4 regions of the Marinobacter sp. M-5 genome follow, and region 1 is predicted to be linked to each of the others. Evidence: predicted binding sites of a transcription regulator. Region 1 holds the regulator's gene; each other region holds the start of a gene.
The links. Region 1 encodes sigma-54, which starts transcription at its own class of promoters, with help from an activator protein. Its sites were predicted from a motif close to ANTGGCATNNANNTTGCTNT; they were not measured.
Positions count from the first base shown of each region.

Region 2: flgB (flagellar basal body rod protein FlgB) is a predicted target of sigma-54. The motif match lies at 1,691-1,710, and genes of this name have one in related genera.
Region 3: R0125_RS06520 (PEP-CTERM sorting domain-containing protein) is a predicted target of sigma-54. The motif match lies at 1,397-1,416, and genes of this name have one in related genera.
Region 4: flhA (flagellar biosynthesis protein FlhA) is a predicted target of sigma-54. The motif match lies at 1,406-1,425, and genes of this name have one in related genera.

Region 1 covers NZ_JAWJEK010000001.1:912,436-915,660, forward strand. Annotated here, with positions in the region: gene rapZ (RNase adapter RapZ) at 1-141, opposite strand, end outside; gene ptsN (PTS IIA-like nitrogen regulatory protein PtsN) at 168-638, opposite strand; gene hpf (ribosome hibernation promoting factor) at 738-1,046, opposite strand; gene R0125_RS04195 (RNA polymerase factor sigma-54) at 1,132-2,661, opposite strand; gene lptB (LPS export ABC transporter ATP-binding protein) at 2,806-3,225, opposite strand, start outside.
Region 2 covers NZ_JAWJEK010000001.1:1,845,704-1,848,928, forward strand. Annotated here, with positions in the region: gene R0125_RS08435 (flagellar hook protein FlgE) at 1-5, opposite strand, end outside; gene R0125_RS08440 (flagellar hook assembly protein FlgD) at 33-710, opposite strand; gene flgC (flagellar basal body rod protein FlgC) at 729-1,187, opposite strand; gene flgB (flagellar basal body rod protein FlgB) at 1,222-1,626, opposite strand; gene R0125_RS08455 (nitroreductase family protein) at 1,828-2,385, opposite strand; gene R0125_RS08460 (Mpo1-like protein) at 2,546-2,857, shown strand; gene R0125_RS08465 (adenylate/guanylate cyclase domain-containing protein) at 2,859-3,225, shown strand, end outside.
Region 3 covers NZ_JAWJEK010000001.1:1,409,139-1,412,363, forward strand. Annotated here, with positions in the region: gene acnD (Fe/S-dependent 2-methylisocitrate dehydratase AcnD) at 1-165, shown strand, start outside; gene prpF (2-methylaconitate cis-trans isomerase PrpF) at 162-1,340, shown strand; gene R0125_RS06520 (PEP-CTERM sorting domain-containing protein) at 1,463-2,146, shown strand; gene R0125_RS06525 (TIGR03013 family XrtA/PEP-CTERM system glycosyltransferase) at 2,325-3,225, shown strand, end outside.
Region 4 covers NZ_JAWJEK010000001.1:1,112,121-1,115,345, reverse strand. Annotated here, with positions in the region: gene flhA (flagellar biosynthesis protein FlhA) at 1-1,323, opposite strand, end outside; gene upp (uracil phosphoribosyltransferase) at 1,540-2,178, shown strand; gene R0125_RS05100 (uracil-xanthine permease family protein) at 2,181-3,225, shown strand, end outside.

The DNA of each region.
Region 1 (3,225 bases):
GTGGCTGGTGGCCTCTGTGGTCAGTGGAAACAGCAGGCCGATGGGCAGGTTGTCGATGCAGTAAAAGCTCAGGTCCTCAAGGACATGTAACGCCGTGCTCTTCCCGGAGCCGGATCTGCCACTGACTATGATCAGTTTCATTGCCTGTTGCCTCTGCTGGAATGCGGTCAGTCGCTGCTTTGAGTCATTCGGCTGAAGAGCGCCGGGGCATCGCTGCACTGCCGCAGTTGATCACAGAAATTCCGGTCATTGAACTTCTCCGCCAGCTGGCTGAGCAGTTCGAGGTGTTCGCTGGTGGCCTCCTTGGGAACGATGAGGGCAAACACCAGGTCTACCGGCTGATTGTCGATGGCGTCAAAACTCACCCCGTCTTCCAGGGTCAGGAGCACACCGATCACCCGGTCAAGCCCTTCCAGGCGACAGTGAGGGATGGCAATGCCCTCGCCGATACCAGTGCTGCCAAGCCTTTCCCGGGAAATCAGATTGTTGAAGATCTGCGTTTCGCTGAGTGTGGCGTCCTGCTGGTTCACAAGCTCTGCAATAAATTCCAGAACCCGCTTCTTGCTGGACGCGGCCACCCGGCAAAGGGTCAGCTCCGGGGAAAGAATGGTTTCGATAGTCAGGGACGTGTCGCTCATGGATCGACTTTAGTTCCGTGAAGGTTTCCGTAAAAAAAAGGCTGCGGCACGTGTGTCATGCCGCAGCTCGATCAGGTTGAGTGCTGGTAAAGCAGTGCCCTAGCGAGCGCCGTTACCGTGCATGCGATCAACGTTCTTTTCCTTGTGCTTGAGGATCTGACGGTCCAGCTTATCGACCAATGCATCAATAGCGGCGTACATATCCTCACTCTCTGCCTTTGCGTGAATCTCACCACCGATGACATGGAGAGTTGCCTCCGCAAGCTGGCGCACCTTCTCAACTTCCAGTGTGACCTGGCAGTTGCTGATGTGATCGAAGTGGCGCTCGAGCTTTTCAAATTTGCCTGACACGTATTCTTTCAGGGAGGGAGTCAATTCTACATGGTGGCCTGAAATGTTGAGTTGCATAGGCGTCTCCTGTTGTCATCGTGCCCGCCCCGGATGAGGGGCTGACGGTGTGCCGGCGAATGTCCCACCGGCGGATCCTGTCGGGTCAAACCAGCCGCTTTCTCTCGTTGGATGGCGGAATGTGCATCGCCTCACGATATTTGGCTACTGTCCGTCTGGCTACCTTGATGCCCTGTTCTCCTAGCATGGCTGCAATTTTACTATCGCTCAATGGCTTTTTCGGAGTTTCTGCCGCAATCAGCTTCTTGATCATGGCACGGATTGCGGTGGAGGAACACTCTCCGCCCTCGTCGGTGCTGACGTGGCTGGAGAAAAAGTATTTCAGCTCGAAGATGCCGCGGGGGGTATGCATGTACTTCTGGGTGGTGACCCGCGAGATGGTGGACTCATGCATCTCCACCGCCTGGGCGATGTCGGACAGAATCAGCGGCTTCATGAATTCCTCGCCCTGATCGAGGAAGCCCTGTTGGTGCTCCACAATCCGCGTGGCGACTTTCAGCAGCGTCTCGTTGCGGCTTTGCAGACTCTTGATGAACCACTTGGCTTCCTGCAGCTGGTCGCGCAGGTAGGTGTTGTCGGCGCTGCTGTCAGCGCGCTTGATCAGCGAGGCGTAACTGGCGTTCACGCGGATGCGTGGCGCGATTTCCGGGTTCAGCTCGACGCGCCAGCGCTCATTGTGCTTGCGGACGATCACATCGGGGATGACGTAATCCGGCTCTGCCCGATCCACGGAATCTCCCGGGCGCGGGTTCAGACTGGTGATCAGTGTCAGGACATCCCGCAGCTGGTCTTCCTTGAGGCGGCTGCGGCGCAGCAGTTGCGCGTAGTCACGATTGCCCAGCAGGTTAATGTAATGGGTGATCACCAGGCGCGCCTGCGACAGCCAGGGTGTCTCGGGCGGCAGCTGGTTGAGCTGAATCAGCAGGCACTCCTGCAGATCACGGGCAAATACGCCGGGTGGGTCAAAGTGCTGCAGGCGATGCAGTACCGCTTCGACTTCGTCGAGCTCCAGCGGGTCGTCTTCGGTTTCGTCCAGCAGCCCGGAGTGAATCTCTTCAATGGGCGAGGTCAGATACCCACGCTCATCTACCGCATCCATCAGGGCATGGGCAATGGCCCGGTCCCGCTCGTTCAGAGGCGTGAGATTCAGTTGCCAATCCAGGTGATCCTGGAGGGTTTCCGCAGGAGAATTGCGGGTTTCGAAATCGCTGTCATTCTCGTCGTCGTTACGAGAGGCCGGAGCCGGGGCAGACTGGTAGATGTCGTCCCAGGCGGTGTCGACAGGCAGGTCGTCCGGAATGTTGTCGGGAATGTCGTTCTCGGATGCCCAGTCGGGACCGTTCTCGGATTCGTCCCAGTCACTGGCGGATTCGGCTGCAGCCGCAGTCTCCTCTACCTGGACCTGCTCGGCCTCGGTATCCCGTGCATCGTCATTCGCCTCCGGGGTGTCGTCGTCCTCCGGAGTCTCGAGCATGGGGTTGGAGTCCAGTGCCTGCTGGATCTCCTGTTGGAGGTCCAGCGTTGACAGCTGCAGAAGCCTGATCGCCTGCTGCAATTGCGGCGTCATGGTCAGGCTCTGACCCATTTTCAGCTGTAATGACGCTTTCATAACCATGGTTCAGAATCCGTCACCCGATCGCACCGGCCTTTTGTCTGGTTGCAAAAAATTCTATGTATGCTGGTCACTTGCCCGAACAAGCAAGTTCTTTGCCGAGTGTACTTGCTTGTCTTGTTCATGACAATTGGGGCCAGTATGACATCAGAGCCGGAACTCATTGCCGAGGTACACTTCTTTCACCTGTTGATTAGCGAGAATCTCGCTGGAATTGCCTGAGGCGATGATGTGGCCGCCGGAAACAATGTAGGCATTTTCGCAGATGTCGAGGGTTTCCCGCACGTTGTGATCGGTAATCAGCACGCCGATACCCTTGTCGCGCAGGTGGCGGATGATCTGCTTGATGTCGCTGACCGAGATCGGGTCGACCCCGGCAAAGGGCTCGTCCAGCAGAATGAACGCCGGCTCCATGGCCAGCGCGCGGGCGATTTCCACCCGACGCCGCTCGCCGCCGGACAGCGCCATGCCGACGCTGTCACGAATGTGGGTAATGTGGAACTCTTCCAGCAGTTCCTCCAGCTTGGCATCGCGGTCGGCCTTGCTGAGGTCCTTGCGGGTTTCCAG
Region 2 (3,225 bases), 930 kb from region 1:
GCCATAATTCACCTCGTGGTTCCGTACCGGTATCAGTTGATTTGTTCGACGTCCGACAGGGCAATGGAGCCCATACCCGCCAGATTCAGTGTTACCTTGCCACCCTGCCCCAGAGACACGCTGTCCACGTTGGCGCTGATACGGGTAGCCAGTTGTTCGGTGCCGCTCGGGTAAGAACCCTCCGCCACGATGCGATAGGGCCCGGGCGGCAAGGCGTTGCCGTTGCCGTCTTTGCCATCCCACTGGAAGGACGCAATACCGGCCTGACTGGCGCCGAGGTCAATCTGACGTATCCGCTCGCCATTCTGGCTTTCGATGGACACGCGCAGCCCCCCGGTCGATGCAGGCACTTCCACCGTTCCGGTGATCTCGCCCTCGGCACCCAGAATGCCGATTTCAGATGGTGCCAGCACGGCACGGCCCACCATGGCGGAGGCCTGCAACGCCTGAGTCGAGCGGAACTGGCTGGCCACGTCGTCTACGCTCTTCGACAGCCCCTGCATTTCCTCGAGCGAGCTGAATTGCGCCAGCTGGGAGATGAATGCGCCGTTATCCTGGGGCTCAAGCGGATTCTGATTCTTGAGCTGGGCAATCATCAGCTCCATGAACTCATTCTTGCCCAGTTCGTTGCCGCCGGCCGCCGCGGAATCCTGCTGCACCCGGAACTTGCCCAGTACATCGGCAGCGTCTGTTGCGTTAATTGCGCTCATCGGTCAGTCCTCGCCCGTTTACTGCTGCCCAAGTGTGAGAATGCGTTGCATCATCGACTTCGCGGTATTCATGATGTCGACGTTCATCTGGAAACTGCGGGATGACGACATCATGTCGGCCATTTCCTCAACCACGTTGACGTTCGGATAGAACACGTAGCCATCTTCATTGGCCGCCGGATGGTTCGGTTCATAACGCATCTGCAGCTCCGCATCGCTTTCCACGATGCCGTCAACCCGCACGCCCGCACCCTCACCGGAACCGCCGTTGAAACCCATGCCTTGCATGCCCTGAGAGTCCGGGTTGATCATGGACTGCTGGATGGCCGCGAACACCGGTTTGCGAGCACGGTAGGTGCCCTCGGTGCTTGAACTGGCCGTTTCCGCGTTAGCGATGTTGGACGCAGTGGTATTTAACCGCAGTGACTGTGCGGTCATGCCGGAACCGGCGATATCAAAAATGTTACCCAGGGACATAATGCTGCTCCTCTGCTCTCAGGCTGCGTCCGGTTTACTGACCGGTCAGGGCTTTTTTAAGGCCCGAAAATTTGCTGTTCAGGAACTGAAAACTGGCCTGGTAGTCCATCGCGTTTCTCATGAACCGGCTCTGTTCCTGCTGGGCATCCACGGTATTGCCATCGACCGACGGCTGATGTGGCGTGCGGTACAGCAGCTCGGCGTCGGCGCCCATGCCACCCATGGAGGTGTCCATGTGACCCTCGTGGGTGCGTGCCATACCAAAGCCGCTGGCTTCCTGCTGGGCTTTTTCCATCATGGCGCGGAAATCCACATCCCGGGCCTTGAAGCCCGGCGTATCGGCGTTGGCCAGATTGTTGGCCAGCACTTCGCCACGCTTCTCCCGGGCCATCAGAGCCTGCGGGTGAACACCCAGTGCGCTATCAAAAGAAATTGCCATACTGCCTCCCGAACCTTGTGACCGGACCTGCATCGGTTTGCCGGTTCACCTCTTTGAGATAGACAAAGCAACCTCAATGCCAGTTTTAGAGAATGGCCGAGTGGCGGGGCGTGACGGGGGATATCGGAGTGAAACAAGGCGTTCCACGGCAAAAACGGCAGAGGAAGCGGCAAACGCTTTCCTCTGCCCCTGAGGGATTATTCAGTGATCTGGCCAGCGACTTACAAAATCGGAGACCGCCGGGCGTGGCACCGACGGTTTTTCACCTGCCACGGTGCCTGTGTAAAGAAAGCCGATGATGTGCTCGTTTTCATCAAGCCCAAGCCCGGCCATCACTTCTTTCCGATACGCAATATTGCCGGTGCGCCACATAACACCGTAACCGGCCGCCTGCAACGCCAGCGACAAATGCCCCATTCCCACCGCGGCAGACAGCGACTGCTCGCTCTCGGGCACTTTCGGGTGAGGCTTGTGGGTGGCAATGCCAACGATCACCATCGGCGCCCGCAGCGGTGCCGCCCTCAGCTTCTCGCGCTCCTTTTCCGTGGCATTGTTTTCACAAACCGATTCGAACAGCTCACCCAGCGCAACCAGCCCCTCGTCTTCTATGACCAGATAACGCCAGGGCCTCAGCAGCGCGTGGTCTGGTGTGTTGGCGGCGCACCGGAAAGCCGTTTCCAGCGCGACGGCGTCCGGCGCCGGAGCCTGCAGGCGCGGCTCGGATTTTCTCTGGAGCAGGAAATCGATTGCTGCCGTCATAAATTATCGCGATCCTGTATCAGCTGATGTGAATTTGCGGGTATAAAGGCGATGTCAAGCAGAAAAGCCCCGTCGGAATTGTGGCCTTTCTGTAATACTGTTAACCTTTGGTCGTAGTTCGACCACGAACATCGTTTATATTGAGCCGGTAAGCCGAACCATGAGTGAACAGAGCGCCTTTCGCAACTTTTCAGAATTCTATCCTTACTATCTGAAAGAACACAGCGATGTGACCTGCCGCAGACTTCATTTTGTCGGCAGCTTGCTGGTGATCGCCGTAGCACTTTACGCACTGACCAGCGGCAAGCTGGCCTGGCTGCTACTGCTCCCCTTAATCGGTTACGGTTTTGCCTGGGTCGGTCACTATGTCTTCGAGAAAAACCGCCCGGCAACATTCAAACACCCAGTGTACAGCCTGATGGGTGACTGGGTGATGTTTCGTGACATCCTCATCGGCCGGATCCGTTTCTGACATGATGAGTGCTCCGGTGGACCTGCGCAATGCCAGCGCCAACGCTGGCAAGGCAACTCTTGTTGACGCGCCGAACAATCCCATCGCCATTCCGCCCATGCCGGACTACAACGGTCGCATCCTGGCGTACACCGTGACGGCAATGATCATTGCCGCCGGGGTTATTCAGGGCGCGTTCCCGGACTGGTTGATCTACGCCATCGCCGGAGCCCTGAGCTGGCCCCACGTCGCTCACGCGCTTACCCGGCGCACCTTTCTGAAAAATTCTTCCCGCATCCGCCAGAAAATGCTGATTGTCGATTGCCTGATCGGCGGTGCTTTGGTCGGCGCCATCGGACTGGTTGCCATTCCGTCGGTATCGGTGATGC
Region 3 (3,225 bases), 500 kb from region 1:
CCCCGCGCCGAACTGACTCTGGTGATCCATCGCAAGAACGGCAGTACCGAGCAGGTACCCGTGATCTGTCGCCTGGATACCGCCGAGGAAGTGTCCATCTACAGTGCCGGCGGTGTGCTGCAGCGTTTTGCTGAGGACTTCCTGCAATCGGAAGGTGCAGCATGACCCATCCCGCACAAATCCGCGTGCCCGCCACCTATATGCGTGGCGGCACCAGCAAGGGGGTTTTCTTCCGGTTGCAGGATCTGCCAGACGAGGCGCAGGTCCCGGGCGAGCCCCGGGACAAGTTCCTGCTGCGAGTCATCGGCAGCCCGGATCCCTACCAGAAGCAGATTGACGGCATGGGAGGGGCGACCTCCAGCACCAGTAAAACGGTCATTCTGGCGGCGCCGACCCAACCGGATCACGATGTGGACTACCTGTTCGGTCAGGTGTCTATCGACAAGCCCTTTGTCGACTGGAGCGGCAACTGTGGCAACCTGACGGCGGCCGTCGGTGCGTTTGCCATCAACGGCGGTTTCGTGGCCAAAGACCGAATTCCGCAAAACGGCATCTGCACGGTCCGGATCTGGCAGGCCAATATTCGCAAGACCATTGTCGCCCATGTGCCGATAACAGATGGAGAGGTTCAGGAAACCGGTGATTTCGAACTTGACGGTGTGACCTTTCCGGCGGCGGAGGTTCAGGTTGAGTTCATGGATCCCGCCGATGGTGAAGGCTCCATGTTCCCCACCGGTAACCTGGTGGACGATCTGGAGGTGCCGGGCGTGGGCACACTGAAAGCGACCATGATCAATGCCGGTATTCCGACTATCTTCGTTAACGCCGAGGATATCGGCTACAAAGGCACCGAACTGCAGGAAGACATCAATTCCGATGCTGACGCTCTGGCGAAATTCGAATCCATTCGCGCACACGGTGCGGTGCGGATGGGGTTGATCAAGAGCACAGAGGAAGCGGCCAACCGCCAACACACGCCGAAAGTGGCGTTTGTAGCCAGGCCCTCGGATTATCTGTCCTCCAGTGGCAAATCCATCGGCGTGGGAGACGTGGACGTTCTGGTCAGGGCCTTGTCCATGGGTAAACTGCACCACGCCATGATGGGGACCGCAGCCGTTGCTATAGCAACCGCCTCGGCGGTTCCGGGAACGTTGGTGAATCAGGCAGCCGGAGGCGGAAACCGCACCCAGGTGACGTTCGGCCACCCGTCTGGAACTCTGCGGGTCGGCGCGGAAGCGCAAGAGCTGGATGGTGAGTGGACAGCCACCAAAGCTATCATGAGCCGCAGTGCACGAATTCTGATGGAGGGGTGGGTGCGCGTGCCCGGGCTTGTCGACTAAATTTACACATTCATAAATGAAGACAAATAACTAATTGTTAAATAAGAACAAAAATAGTTGGCAAACTGTTTGCTACCTGTCGCTTGTACGATCATAAAGTCAAGTTACACAGGAGCAGTAACATGAAAATGACTCCAAACCTTCTGGTCGCAGGATTGCTGGCTGGAACCTTCTCCATGGCGCATGCCGCGCCAATGAGTGTGTTCGATCTGAAAACCGATTCCGGCAATCCGGTATTCAACGACACACTCGGAGAGGGCGATTTCTACGATAACGGCGCAATCTTCGCCACCCTTCACGACACCGATGGTACCCAGGATTCAGCGGGTGCCTTCCTGCTTTTCGAATTTGCCGGGTTTGCCAACGTCAACAGCTTCGGCATCTATGACGCACAGGATGCCAGTCAGATGCTGCAGGTGTTTTCCGGCGGCGATGCGTCCGGTGGTCGCCAGGTAGAGTTTGATCTGGGTGCCGGCACCGCGGAGACCTTATACGGTAGGGCAAACATCGGTGCCTCTTTCGGCTTTTATCTTCAGCGTGGCGACAACGTTTTTTACTCTGACGCCGGTCTTAACGGCGGCGTGGATATGACACGTATCTTCGACGTAACAGCGAGCCAGAATACTGCTTTTTACGGAAGTTCCCTGATCGTGGGCTTTGAAGACCTGATCGATGGCGACTTCGACTATAACGATCTGATTGTGGGCATTTCGGACGTCAAGGCTGTTCCTGAACCGGGCACGCTGGCCCTGTTTGGGCTCGGTCTGCTGGGCTTCGGTATGACGCGCAGAAGCAAGTCAGCCTGACCATGTCACCCCGGGATTAGATATGGTTCCGGGGTGTCAACAAACTTTACGTAGCAAATTGTCAAAGTCGTTAACAGTTCGTTGCAGTATTGTAAAAATGCAGTAAACTTTGTTCATTGTCAGTTCTGTCGCATCGGATGCGCAGGCGCTTTTACAGTGAGCAACAAAAGGAGTTGGCGTGGCCCACGTCAGATTGTTCCGGCACTACATTCACGTTCCTTTCGTGATACTGGGCCTTATCGACTTGGTTGTGTTGGCCTTCAGCTTCTGTGTCGCCGTTTTTTTCCGGCATTTTGGCGAAGTTTCCTTCTTTCTCGATAACATCCAGTATCTGCTTCCCTCAGCCATCGCGTTCGGTATGGCGAACCTTGTGGTGATGATTGCCCTGGGCGTTCATCAGTCGCGTCTGGAAGAGGGCATGTCCGGCATGATGTTGCGGACCATCTTTTCCCTGATCATTGGCGTGCCGGCGTCTGCGTTTATTTTTCTGCTTGGCAATGAATGGCTTTGGTATCTGGGGTTCAGCGACATCCTGACGTCGGCGTCGGTATTCGGGCTTTTCCTGTTGGGAATCTCCCGTTGGATTTTCTTCGGCATTGCCGGAAAGGATGCGTTCAAGCGCAAGGTGCTGGTGCTTGGCGCCGGTGCCAAAGCCCGGCAACTGCTGGAAGACCTGAAAACGCCGTTTAACCGAAAAGGGTTCATTATCACCGGTTTTGTGCCGCTTCCGGATGAGCCGGTCCAGATACGCGACGAATCTCTGTTACTCCGGCTTGCCAGTCTTCATCGCCACATACTGCGTCATCCCGTGCGGGAAATCGTGGTCGCAGTTGATGACCGGCGCAAGGGACTGCCCATGGAAGACCTTCTGGAATGCAAGATGGAAGGCGTGCGCATTGTCGATGGCGCCAGCTTTTATGAGCGGGAATCGAGAAAAGTAGCCCTTGAGATGGTGACTCGTGGCTGGCTGGTGTTCTCTGACGGGTTTACGGTGTCTTCGGTTTCCGGTTACGGAAAACGCCTTCTGGATATCGTTGCAGCGGGCATTCTGCTTCTGGTGGGCCTGCCTTTAATGGTGC
Region 4 (3,225 bases), 200 kb from region 1:
GATGCGATACACGTTGGGCATCAGGTCGAGGTTGTCGCGAATGTGCACCGAGGGCATCAGAAAACCCAAATCCTGGGACAGCTTTTTGCGCACGCCCTTGATGCGACTCAGCAGTTGCCCGCCCTGGGACTTGTCTACCAACGGAATCAGCCGGTAGCCCACTTCCAGCCCCACAATGTCGACGGTTGCCACATCATCCCAGCCCAGTTCCCGGGTTTCCCCGGGTGCCGGCAGAGCCTGCCCGTGATCGCCGCCGTCGGCACCCGCAACCAGATCGCGGCCTGCAGGCCGGGCACCGCCACCCCGCACCGGAAAGGCTTGCTCTTCCTCGATGGTCTGCTGCTCCCGCTTCCAAATAAAGTAGGCAGCAGCCGCGGCGATACTGCCGAGACCCAGGAACGCCACGTGGGGCATACCGGGGATCAGACCAAGGATGATCAGGATCGCGGCAGCAATGCCCAGCGCTTTGGGGGCGTTGAACATCTGATGAAGAATCTGCCCGCCCATGTCCTGACTGGAGGTCACACGGGTGACCATGATGGCGGCGGACGTGGACAGCAGCAGCGACGGAATCTGGGCCACCAGACCATCACCGATGGTCAGCAGTGCGTAATTCTGCATCGCCGTGCCGAAATCCAGACCATGCTGCACCATACCAATGGCGACACCACCGATGATGTTGATCGCCAGAATCAGCAGGCCGGCAACGGCATCGCCTTTGACGAATTTGCTGGCACCGTCCATGGAGCCGTAGAAATCCGCCTCCTGGGCGATTTCTGCGCGCCGGAATTTCGCTTCGTCCTGATTGATCAGGCCGGCGTTGAGGTCAGCGTCGATGGCCATCTGCTTGCCCGGCATGGCGTCCAGGGTAAAACGCGCACTGACCTCGGACACCCGGCCGGCGCCCTTGGTGACCACCAGGAAGTTGATGATCATCAGAATGGCAAACACCACCAGGCCGACGGCGTAATTGCCGCCAATCAGCACCGCGCCGAAGGATTCGATGACCTTACCGGCGGCATCCCCGCCTTCGTGCCCCTCGAGCAGAACAATGCGGGTAGACGCCACGTTCAGCGCCAGACGCAACAATGTGGCCACCAGCAGCACGGTGGGAAAAGACGCAAACTCCATCGGCCGCAGCGCATAGACACACACCAGCAAGATCACGATGGAAAGAGTGATGTTGAACGTGAAGAACACGTCCAGCATGAACGCCGGCATGGGCAGAATCATCATGCCCAGCAAGCCCATCAGCATGAGGGGCACGCCCAGGTTTCCCCGCGTCAGGGATTTGACGTTATTCAGGACTAAAGCTCTGTCCATACCTGGAAACTCTCCGCGTGGCCGTGCCTGCCGGCATTCAAGGGGTCGGATTTCTGACGCTGATGCGCCGTTTGAAAAGGTGATCGCAAGATCCGTACCAGCCCTTACGGGTTTTCCTTTTTCAGTGCCTGACGCGACCTGTCAGATACGGTATCCTTGCGCCATTTACTCCGACACAGCCGGCTTATACCCGGTCTCAGACCCAGAGGTGACGACATGCCAATCCACGAGGTTAAACACCCACTGATCCGCCACAAACTCGGCCTGATGCGCCGCGCGGACATCAGCACCAAGAATTTTCGTGAACTGGCACAAGAAGTGGGTGCGCTACTGACCTACGAAGCCACCAAGGACTTCTCCCTGCAGGAAAAAACCATCCAGGGCTGGGCCGGGCCGGTTAAGATCGAGCAGATCCAGGGCAAGAAAGTCACCATCGTTCCCATCCTGCGCGCCGGCATGGGCATGCTGGATGGCGTATTGAGTCTGATCCCGGGCGCACGGGTCAGCGTGGTTGGACAGATCCGTAACGAGGAAACGCTGGAAGCCAGCACCTACCTGGAAAAGCTGGTGGGCGAGCTTGATCAGCGCATGGCGATGATCATCGACCCCATGCTCGCCACCGGCGGCTCACTGATCTCCACCATCGATCTCCTCAAAAAGGCCGGCAGCACCGAAATCCGCGCGCTGATTCTGGTGGCGGCCCCGGAAGGCGTAGAGAAGGTGCTGGAGAAACACCCGGACGTGTCGATTTATACGGCCTCAATTGACGAGCGCCTGAACGAAAAAGGCTATATCCTTCCCGGACTTGGTGACGCCGGCGACAAAATTTTCGGCACCAAGCAGAAGGACGTCTGATCATGCAGGACCACACCAACGACCCGACCTGGAAGCAGGCCGTCGCAGGCTCACAAATGCTGCTGGTGGCGTTTGGCGCACTGGTGCTTATGCCGCTGATAACCGGCCTCGATCCCAATGTGGCCCTGTTCACCGCTGGCCTGGGCACGCTGATTTTCCACATTGTGACCGGTGGTCAGATTCCGATTTTCCTGGCGTCTTCCTTTGCCTTCATCGCTCCGGTTATTGCTGCCAAGAGCAAGTTCGGCCTGGAAGAGACCCTCGGCGGCCTGATGGCCGCGGGCGTGCTGTACATCATTCTCAGTGGCGCCGTGAAACTGCGCGGCACAGGATTCATTACCCGCCTGTTGCCACCGGTCGTGATCGGCCCGGTGATCATGGTGATTGGTCTGGGGCTGGCGCCGGTGGCCGTGCACATGGCCTCGGGCCGTGCCGGTGACGGATCCGCGCAGCTGGTGCCTTACGACACCGCGATCTGGATTGCGATGACCTCCCTGCTGGTGACGGTGATCATGGCGGTGTGGGCGAAAGGCATTTTTCGCCTGATTCCGATCATGTTCGGGGTGATCGTCGGCTACCTCCTCTCGGCCTTTGCTGGCATTGTGGATCTGACGCCGATCCGCGAGGCCGCCTGGCTGGCAATTCCTGATTTCGTCGCCCCGGCCTTCAGCTGGAGCGCCATCCTGTTCATGATCCCAGTCGCCATTGCGCCCGCCATCGAGCATATCGGCGACATCCTGGCCATCGGCAACGTCACCCGCAAGAATTACCTCGAAAAACCCGGCCTGCACCGCACCCTGCTGGGTGACGGTCTGGCCACCAGCGCCGCCTCGCTGCTTGGCGGGCCGCCCAACACAACCTACTCCGAGGTAACCGGCGCGGTGGTACTGACCCGCAACTTCAATCCGAAAGTGATGTGGTGGGCGGCGATCATTGCCATCGTGCTGGCGTTCGTCGGCAAGTTTGGTGCAGCGTTGCAGACCATCCCGGTTCCGGTTATGGGCGGCATCCTGTGCCTGCTGTTCGGCTCCATTGCCGTGGTCGGCC